2 regions of the Sutcliffiella sp. NC1 genome follow, and region 2 is predicted to be linked to the other one. Evidence: a T-box and tRNA genes for the amino acid it is inferred to sense, from the RefSeq annotation. Region 2 holds a T-box; the other holds one or more tRNA genes.

The links. The T-box of region 2 lies ahead of O1A01_RS19135 (valine--tRNA ligase). A T-box ahead of a tRNA ligase gene usually reads a tRNA of that ligase, here a tRNA-Val.
Region 1: it has a tRNA-Val gene. The T-box ahead of O1A01_RS19135 (valine--tRNA ligase) is inferred to sense a tRNA for this amino acid. The anticodon was not compared.

Annotation. Positions count from the first base shown of each region.
Region 1 covers NZ_CP115153.1:935,524-940,346, reverse strand. The annotation lists gene queG (tRNA epoxyqueuosine(34) reductase QueG) at 1-535, opposite strand, end outside; gene O1A01_RS04740 (B3/B4 domain-containing protein) at 599-1,261, shown strand; tRNA gene O1A01_RS04735 (tRNA-Gly) at 1,394-1,467, opposite strand; tRNA gene O1A01_RS04730 (tRNA-Leu) at 1,488-1,568, opposite strand; tRNA gene O1A01_RS04725 (tRNA-Leu) at 1,592-1,680, opposite strand; tRNA gene O1A01_RS04720 (tRNA-Cys) at 1,707-1,780, opposite strand; tRNA gene O1A01_RS04715 (tRNA-Gly) at 1,789-1,863, opposite strand; tRNA gene O1A01_RS04710 (tRNA-Gln) at 1,869-1,943, opposite strand; tRNA gene O1A01_RS04705 (tRNA-His) at 1,959-2,034, opposite strand; tRNA gene O1A01_RS04700 (tRNA-Trp) at 2,061-2,134, opposite strand; tRNA gene O1A01_RS04695 (tRNA-Tyr) at 2,166-2,249, opposite strand; tRNA gene O1A01_RS04690 (tRNA-Thr) at 2,258-2,333, opposite strand; tRNA gene O1A01_RS04685 (tRNA-Phe) at 2,371-2,446, opposite strand; tRNA gene O1A01_RS04680 (tRNA-Asp) at 2,463-2,538, opposite strand; tRNA gene O1A01_RS04675 (tRNA-Met) at 2,539-2,615, opposite strand; tRNA gene O1A01_RS04670 (tRNA-Val) at 2,638-2,713, opposite strand; tRNA gene O1A01_RS04665 (tRNA-Glu) at 2,723-2,797, opposite strand; tRNA gene O1A01_RS04660 (tRNA-Ser) at 2,819-2,910, opposite strand; tRNA gene O1A01_RS04655 (tRNA-Asn) at 2,915-2,989, opposite strand; rRNA gene rrf (5S ribosomal RNA) at 3,011-3,127, opposite strand; rRNA gene O1A01_RS04645 (23S ribosomal RNA) at 3,246-4,823, opposite strand, start outside.
Region 2 covers NZ_CP115153.1:3,654,012-3,658,834, forward strand. The annotation lists gene O1A01_RS19135 (valine--tRNA ligase) at 20-2,662, opposite strand; T-box leader at 2,754-2,988, opposite strand; gene O1A01_RS19140 (hypothetical protein) at 3,217-3,405, shown strand; gene ysxE (spore coat protein YsxE) at 3,426-4,469, opposite strand; gene spoVID (stage VI sporulation protein D) at 4,589-4,823, opposite strand, start outside.

The DNA of each region.
Region 1 (4,823 bases), 2.2 Mb from region 2:
CACCTAAATACACGTAGGAACCAAATTCTGGCGTAATAATGGCACAGTTTTTACCACTCCACCCGATACCTGCTCTTTCGGCAACTGCTCGATCTGCAAGCTCACCTGTATCGACCATTGATTTTAATGTTGCTTCTGGGACTTTTTGTTTAATGAATTCTTCTAATTTACTTAAGCGATCTCTCAGTACAAGGTGATAATCTGTTCCCCATGATGCCCTGCAAAAAATACCCCGTGGGTCCTTCCTCGTACTACGAGGTGCATCTTTCATTTTTGATGGGTAAGCAATCGCAATCGCAATAATAGATTTTGCTTGAGGGAGTAAAAGCTGAGGATTCGTTCGCTTTTCAATATCACTTTCTTCAAAACCTGATTGGTACCCATTTTCTTGCTGTACTCTCAACCGTTCCTTCAATTCAACAAAAGGACTTGCACTTGTAAAACCAATTTTATCAATGCCAATTTGCTTACTGTATTGAATAATTTCTTCTTTTAATTTAGTAAAATTCAATGTATGCACCTCCTTTGCTAACATTTTTAACTATTCATTTAATGTGTGGTAAACTAATATAAACATGGAAATAAAGGAAGCGGTATAATGATTACAATACATAATGAAGTAAAAAAAGCTATTCCAAATTTTAAGTTAGGTTATATTGAATATGAAAATACAACTATAAGCACTACACCCCAAATGTTTAAAGGTAGATTTCGCCTTTTTCAAGAATCAATATACTTTGATTTACTTGATCAAGAACTAAAAAGTGTTCACGGAATAGCGGAATGGAGAAAGATTTTCAAACAAACTGGTACTGATCCGAGTAGGTACCGCCCATCCGCCGAAGCGCTATATAGAAGGATTAAAAAAGGTCAGTTTCTTGAACCTGTAAACTCTGGCGTAGACATTAATAATTTTTTTTCGTTAAAGTATTCAATTCCTTTTGGTTTATATGATAATGCAAAACTTAACGGACAGCTATCAGTAATGATTGGAAAAGAAAATGATCACTATACTGGTTTAAACGGTAGAATAATCAGTCTTGATAAAATCCTTCATACTGCTGACGAAAATGGCCCGTTCGGAAGTCCTTACATTGATAGTACTAGATCCCCTATTTCAGAAGCAACTACTGATGCCATTCAACTTGTTTATTTACTTCCATCTATTGAAAATAATGAAGCAGTAAAGATGCTAGAGAGTGTTGCTTCTATGTTTGTACAAATTAACGGCGGGAATTTTAAAGTAAATCTAGTATCATAAAGAATTCATTTTATTAATGAATTCTTTTTTTGTTCTTTAACATATTAGATTAAAAGTATCCATAGTGGGTAAACAAAAAAACGTAATGCATCGTTAATTTGTTTAACGAAACACTACGTTACTCACTATGTATGGAGCGGGTGATGGGAATCGAACCCACGACATCAGCTTGGAAGGCTGAGGTTTTACCATTAAACTACACCCGCACTGGCCTATTCTTAATTAATACCGGTGGTCGGGTTCGAACCGACACTCCGAAGGAACACGATTTTGAGTCGTGCGCGTCTGCCAATTCCGCCACACCGGCGTAAACAGTATTAAAATAAAAAATGGTGCCGAGGACCGGAATCGAACCGGTACGGTAGTCACCTACCGCAGGATTTTAAGTCCTGTGCGTCTGCCAGTTCCGCCACCCCGGCTTGTAACACTGTTTGGCATTTATTAGTGGAGGCGGCAACCGGATTCGAACCGGTGGTAAAGGTTTTGCAGACCTCTGCCTTACCACTTGGCTATGCCGCCTAATGTATTGGAGCGGAAGACGGGATTCGAACCCGCGACCCCCACCTTGGCAAGGTGGTGTTCTACCACTGAACTACTTCCGCAAAATTGGCTGGGCTAGCTGGATTCGAACCAACGCATGACGGAGTCAAAGTCCGTTGCCTTACCGCTTGGCTATAGCCCAATAATTTTATAATGTTGGGGCGATTGATGGGAATCGAACCCACGAGTGCCAGAGCCACAATCTGGTGCGTTAACCACTTCGCCACAACCGCCATAATGTTAAGTTTTGTTTTATAATTGGCAGGGGCAGTAGGAATCGAACCCACACCGGAGGTTTTGGAGACCTCTGTTCTACCGTTAAACTATGCCCCTATAGTAAGAATTGTTACAACTTAATTTAAAATGGTGGAGGGGGACGGATTCGAACCGCCGAACCCAAGGGAGCGGATTTACAGTCCGCCGCGTTTAGCCACTTCGCTACCCCTCCAGTAAGGATGGTGCCGGCGATAGGAGTCGAACCCACGACCTACTGATTACAAGTCAGTTGCTCTACCAACTGAGCTACACCGGCATATATTAAATGCAATTATTTCTTTTTATAATTTAAATGGTGGCTCGGGACGGAATCGAACCGCCGACACATGGATTTTCAGTCCATTGCTCTACCGACTGAGCTACCGAGCCTAACTTTAAATTATAATGGCGGTCCCGACGGGAATCGAACCCGCGATCTCCTGCGTGACAGGCAGGCATGTTAACCGCTACACCACGGGACCTGGTTGCGGGGACAGGATTTGAACCTGCGACCTTCGGGTTATGAGCCCGACGAGCTACCGGACTGCTCCACCCCGCGACGATATTAATCTTATAATTTATGGTGGAGGATGACGGGATCGAACCGCCGACCCCCTGCTTGTAAGGCAGGTGCTCTCCCAGCTGAGCTAATCCTCCAATATATAATGGTGACCCGTACGGGATTCGAACCCGTGTTACCGCCGTGAAAGGGCGGTGTCTTAACCGCTTGACCAACGGGCCATAATTGTAAGAGTTTAAGAATGGCGGAGAGCAAGGGATTTGAACCCTTGAGACGGCGGTAACCGTCTACACGATTTCCAATCGTGCTCCTTCGGCCACTCGGACAGCTCTCCATAATGGCTCCACCAGTAGGATTCGAACCTACGACCCTTCGGTTAACAGCCGAATGCTCTACCGCTGAGCTATGGTGGAATAGAAGAATTATATCCTTCAGCCTGGCAACGTCCTACTCTCGCAGGGGGACAGCCCCCAACTACCATCGGCGCTGAAGAGCTTAACTTCCGTGTTCGGTATGGGAACGGGTGTGACCTCTTCGCCATCATTACCAGACATTTTTTTAAGGACAAATACTATTATAATATATTTTATGAGAAAATCAAGAGTTTTTTTTGTTCTCTCAAAACTAGATAATATTTTTCATCAAGATCGTTCATATCGTTCATTTAAATTGGTTAAGTCCTCGATCGATTAGTATTCGTCAGCTACACGTGTCGCCACGCTTCCACCTCGAACCTATCAACCTGATCATCTTTCAGGGATCTTACTAGCTTGCGCTAAAGGAAATCTCATCTTGAGGGGGGCTTCATGCTTAGATGCTTTCAGCACTTATCCCGTCCGCACGTAGCTACCCAGCTATGCCTTTGGCAAGACAACTGGTACACCAGCGGTGCGTCCATCCCGGTCCTCTCGTACTAAGGACAGCTCCTCTCAAATTTCCTACGCCCACGACGGATAGGGACCGAACTGTCTCACGACGTTCTGAACCCAGCTCGCGTACCGCTTTAATGGGCGAACAGCCCAACCCTTGGGACCGACTACAGCCCCAGGATGCGATGAGCCGACATCGAGGTGCCAAACCTCCCCGTCGATGTGGACTCTTGGGGGAGATAAGCCTGTTATCCCCGGGGTAGCTTTTATCCGTTGAGCGATGGCCCTTCCATGCGGAACCACCGGATCACTAAGCCCGACTTTCGTCCCTGCTCGACTTGTAGGTCTCGCAGTCAAGCTCCCTTGTGCCTTTACACTCTACGAATGATTTCCAACCATTCTGAGGGAACCTTTGGGCGCCTCCGTTACTCTTTAGGAGGCGACCGCCCCAGTCAAACTGCCCACCTGACACTGTCTCCCGAGCCGATAAGGCTCGCGGGTTAGAATTTCAATACAGCCAGGGTAGTATCCCACCGACGCCTCCACCGAAGCTAGCGCTCCGGCTTCTCAGGCTCCTACCTATCCTGTACAAGCTGTACCAAAATTCAATATCAGGCTACAGTAAAGCTCCACGGGGTCTTTCCGTCCTGTCGCGGGTAACCTGCATCTTCACAGGTACTATAATTTCACCGAGTCTCTGGTTGAGACAGTGCCCAGATCGTTACGCCTTTCGTGCGGGTCGGAACTTACCCGACAAGGAATTTCGCTACCTTAGGACCGTTATAGTTACGGCCGCCGTTTACTGGGGCTTCGGTTCAAAGCTTCGCGCCGAGGCGCTAACCTTTCCCCTTAACCTTCCAGCACCGGGCAGGCGTCAGCCCCTATACTTCGCCTTACGGCTTCGCAGAGACCTGTGTTTTTGCTAAACAGTCGCCTGGGCCTATTCACTGCGGCTCTCTCGGGCTTTAACACCCTAACAGAGCACCCCTTCTCCCGAAGTTACGGGGTCATTTTGCCGAGTTCCTTAACCAGAGTTCTCTCGCTCACCTTAGGATTCTCTCCTCGCCTACCTGTGTCGGTTTGCGGTACGGGCACCATATTCCTCGCTAGAAGCTTTTCTTGGCAGTGTGGAATCAGGAACTTCGGTACTATATTTCCCTCGCCATCACAGCTCAGCCTTTAGGATAAGCGGATTTGCCTACTTATCCAGCCTAACTGCTTGGACGCACATATCCAACAGTGCGCTTACCCTATCCTCCTGCGTCCCTCCATCGCTCAAACGGAATGAGGTGGTACAGGAATATCAACCTGTTATCCATCGCCTACGCCTTTCGGCCTCGGCTTAGGTCCCGACTAACCCTGAGCGGACGAGCCTTCC
Region 2 (4,823 bases):
GTCATCCTCCTTACATATTTTAACCTTTTAACTCTTCTATACGCGCTCGAACTTTATCACGCTTTTCAACATAGTCTTGTTCTTTTGCCTTTTCTTCATCAATTACGTTTTGTGGTGCTTTTGCTAGGAAACCTTGGTTCGATAGTTTTTTCTGTACACGTTCTACTTCTTTATCAAGTTTATCTAATTCTTTTTGTAAACGCGCAATTTCTTCGTCAATATTAATTAATCCTTTTAGTGGAAGGATGATTTCTGCTCCAGTTACAACCGCAGTCATCGCTTTTTCTTCTAAATGAACGTTCGTACCAATTTCTAATTCACTTGGGTTACAGAAACGAACTAAGTAGGAGCGATTTCTTTCTAATTTTTCTACGATGCTGTCATCTTTTGCTTTAATAAACATTTTAATTTGCTTACTCATTGGAGTATTCACTTCTGCACGAACGTTACGTACAGCGCGAATCACATCTACTAATAAACGCATATCACTTGCTGCTTCTTGATCAGTTAGCTCTTGGCGAACTTCTGGCCATTTTGCAACTGTGATAGACTCTCCTTCATGAGGAAGTTGTTGCCAAATTTCTTCTGTAATAAATGGCATGAACGGATGTAATAGACGCATTGTGTTGTCTAATACGTAAGCAAGGATAGAACGAGTTGTTTTCTTTGCTGCTTCGTCTTCACCGTATAATGGAATTTTCGCCATTTCAATATACCAGTCACAGAAATCATCCCAAATGAAGTTATAAAGGGCACGACCTACTTCACCGAACTCATATTTATCTGCAAGCTTTGTCACTGTTTCGATTGTTTCATTTAAACGAGTTAAAATCCATTTATCTGCAACAGATTTTTCACCTGTTAAATCAATATCCTCATAAGCCATATCGCCCATGTTCATTAATGCGAAACGAGATGCGTTCCAAATTTTATTGGCAAAGTTCCAAGTCGCTTCTACTTTTTCCATACTGAAACGTAAATCTTGACCTGGTGAGCTTCCAGTTGATAAGAAGTAACGTAAGGAGTCTGCTCCGTATTGTGCGATAACATCCATCGGGTCCACACCGTTACCAAGTGACTTACTCATTTTACGTCCTTGCTCATCACGAACGAGACCGTGAATAAGTACGTCTTGGAATGGACGTTGACCAGTAAATTCAATACCTTGGAAAATCATACGAGATACCCAGAAGAAGATGATATCATACCCTGTTACTAATGCAGAAGTTGGGTAGTAACGTTGATAGTCAATCGATTCTGTTTCAGGCCAGCCCATTGTAGAAAACGGCCATAATGCAGAACTGAACCAAGTATCTAATACGTCATTATCTTGTTCCCAGTTTTCGATATCTGCTGGTGGTTCATGATCAACATGAACTTCTCCAGTTTCTTTATGGTACCAAGCTGGAATACCATGTCCCCACCATAATTGACGGGAAATACACCAGTCACGAATGTTTTCCATCCAGCGTAAGTACGTATTTTCAAAACGGTTCGGTACGAAGTTTACTTTATCTTCACCTTGTTGTAGCTTAATAGCTTCGTCCGCAAGTGGTTGCATTTTTACGAACCATTGTGTAGAAAGGTAAGGCTCTACAACCGCTCCACTACGCTCACTATGACCTACAGAATGCATGTGCTCTTCTACTTTGAAAAGAACTCCTTGCTCTTGTAAGTCTTTTACAATTTGTTTACGGCATTCGAAACGATCTAGTCCTTTATATTGTAGAGCGTTACCGTTCATTGTACCGTCTTCGTTCATAACTAAAACTCTTTCTAGGTTATGACGATTTCCAATTTCAAAGTCGTTCGGGTCGTGAGCTGGTGTAATTTTGACTGCACCTGAACCGAATTCCATATCAACATAGTCATCTCCAACGATAGGAATTTCACGGCCAGTAATTGGTAGCTTAACTGTTTTACCGATTAAATGTTTATAACGGTCATCTTCTGGATGAACGGCAACCGCTGTATCTCCAAGCATCGTTTCTGGACGAGTTGTAGCAACTTCAATATGGCCAGAACCGTCTGCTAACGGATATCGCATATGGTAGAAAGCACCTTGAACATCTTTATAAATAACTTCAATATCAGAAAGAGCTGTTTTTGTAGCTGGGTCCCAGTTAATAATGTACTCACCACGGTAGATTAAGCCTTTTTTGTAAAGAGAAACGAATACTTCACGAACAGCTTTAGAAAGACCTTCATCTAATGTGAAACGCTCGCGACTGTAATCTACTCCTAAACCTAGTTTTGACCACTGCTCACGAATATGTCCTGCATACTCTTTTTTCCATTTCCACGTTTCTTCTACGAACTTTTCACGACCTAAATCATAACGAGATACACCGTTACTGCGTAGTTTTTCTTCTACTTTCGCTTGTGTTGCGATACCTGCGTGGTCCATCCCAGGTAACCAAAGAACGTCATAACCTTGCATACGTTTAATTCGCGTTAAAATATCTTGTAATGTTGTATCCCAAGCGTGACCTAAATGTAGTTTCCCTGTAACGTTTGGGGGTGGAATAACGATTGTGTAAGGCTGTTTTTCCTTGTCTCCTGTCGCTTCAAAAAACTTGCCATCTAACCAATATTGATAACGGTTCGCTTCAACTGCATTCGGATCGTACTTCGTCGGTAAATTTACTTCTTTTAATTCCATTTTGTTTCCTCCTTTATGTGGACTATCTTAAGAACTGTTAAATGGTGGTGCTGAAAAATTCCTGAAAAATACAAAAACTCCCCTCATCCAATAAAAGGACGAAAGGAGTTAGTTTCGCGGTACCACCTTTTTTTACTAGAAATAGATAGACTACTCCTAGTACTCTTAAATGAAGTAACGGCTCTTCACCGGCTTTGACTACTTTTACTTCACCAAAGCTACTCAAGGGCGACATTCCAATGAAACGTTTCCTAAGAAGCCTCTCAGCCTTGGGCTTCTCTCTCTGAAGGGGTTTCGATTGTACTCTTCCCTGTCACTGTATTTCGTTTAATTTATTTACTTATATATGTTACCTAATAAGTAATGATTTCGTCAATAAGCTTCTCCATCTTTTTCATAATTTATTCAAATCAAAACAATTTCGTGTCAAAATGGGCACTATTTATCGCCTAATATCATACGTTGTAATATCAGGCACATTGGCTGGGGGCTAATGCTAACTCCCTCTTCCACCTCTAACATAGTAGTAGGAAACAACGAAAGGGGAAGAATTGATGAGAAAATACAATCCATACTCGTTACCACCGTGGTTGCGTCAAGTTCGGGCAGTTTGCGCCCAGTTTATTATTCCAATTTCGATCTTTCAAGGTATTCGAACAATCTTTTTACCAACTACCTTTGACGTCCTTATATTAGCACTATGTATAACATTAGCTGTCTGTTTTCATCTTGAATGGCTTTAACGAAAAAGTACCCAGCGTCACTATGATGACGACTGGGTACTTTGCATTTTTTTCTGTTCTTCAATTTGACTTATGCGACCTGCTACATATTCAATGTTTTTCGCGAGCCAATACGATTCTAAAATGTGGGTCACGTGTTTGCGCTCCCCTTTTCTTCTTTTTAATCGTTTCTCTTCTATATACTTATTTAGCACTGAAATAAATTGGCGCGGATACGCTAAGTATGCTAGGGCTAATGCTTTTTCATGGTCTTTTAACGGAAAAGCATTGCTATATTCAAAGTACCAGTCAACACAATCGTCACAAAACATCGGATATGTTCGTAAGTAACGATGGTAAAAAGCAATTAAATCGTTGGCTGGTGCTGCTTTACGGGCTTTCTCCCAGCTAATAAAATATCCACGACCTTCTTTGTCTTTTAAAAAATGATGAAAGGATACTGCACCATGAGTGATGGCAGTACGGTGCTTTTTTGCTTCTTTAATCTCATCATACCAACTATCTAGCTTCTGCAGAGCAAACCTTAACGCACTTCCTATCTCCGTTGCGAAGGAACATACTTGTAGCTCGAATGGTGACATGTAAATTTTCTTCTCACAATCGTCTACAAATTGGTTTAGGCGCTCTTCGTCTTGTCTCCAATCTATTTTTGTTTTTTCATAGAAAGAAGTAATATCATCAAGCTCGTAATCTTTTTCTTTAACGGTTATGTTATGAAGCTTTGCCAATTCTTTAAACATTAGACTATCTTTAAAATCAGCTTCTCTTTCCTCTTGATGTTCGACCCAAGGCATTAAATAGTAGGAATCTGTTTGATTCTCTATGAAATAAAAACCTTGTTGTGTTTTATAAATAGGAACAACAGAAGAAACCCCTCGTTGTGATAGGGAATGAATGTTCATAAAGAGTGCATACGCTCGATTTTTATTAATTTTTTTCAAAGCATAATTGCCTTCTTTTGTTCCAACACGCCAAACGTTATGACTATATGATTGTAAAAGTTCTGGCACTACCCCATATTGCCTTAAAATACTTTCAGCATATTGTTCATTCGTTGTTTGCATAACACTTAACTCACTTTCTTTCAAGCTAGTTTTTGTGTACAGCTTAAATCATTTTATTTGTATAGTTGTTTCAAAAAACAAGTGAGGAAGGAAATCCTCACTCACTTGAAAATGTACTGTTAAGAATTAGAGTAAGCCGCAGCTGGTACATAAATTAATTGGCCTTCTGAGACGTCAGCATCTGATGCTAGGCCATTCATTCGAATTAGTTGTTGAATGGTTACGTCGTATCTTTCCGCGATTGAATCAATTGTCTCGCCATGTTGTACGATACAAATCTTTAAACGAGTAAAGTCTGATCCATCTTCTTCTGCAAAGATTTTTGTAAGAGAAAGGTTGTTTTCATCGCGTACT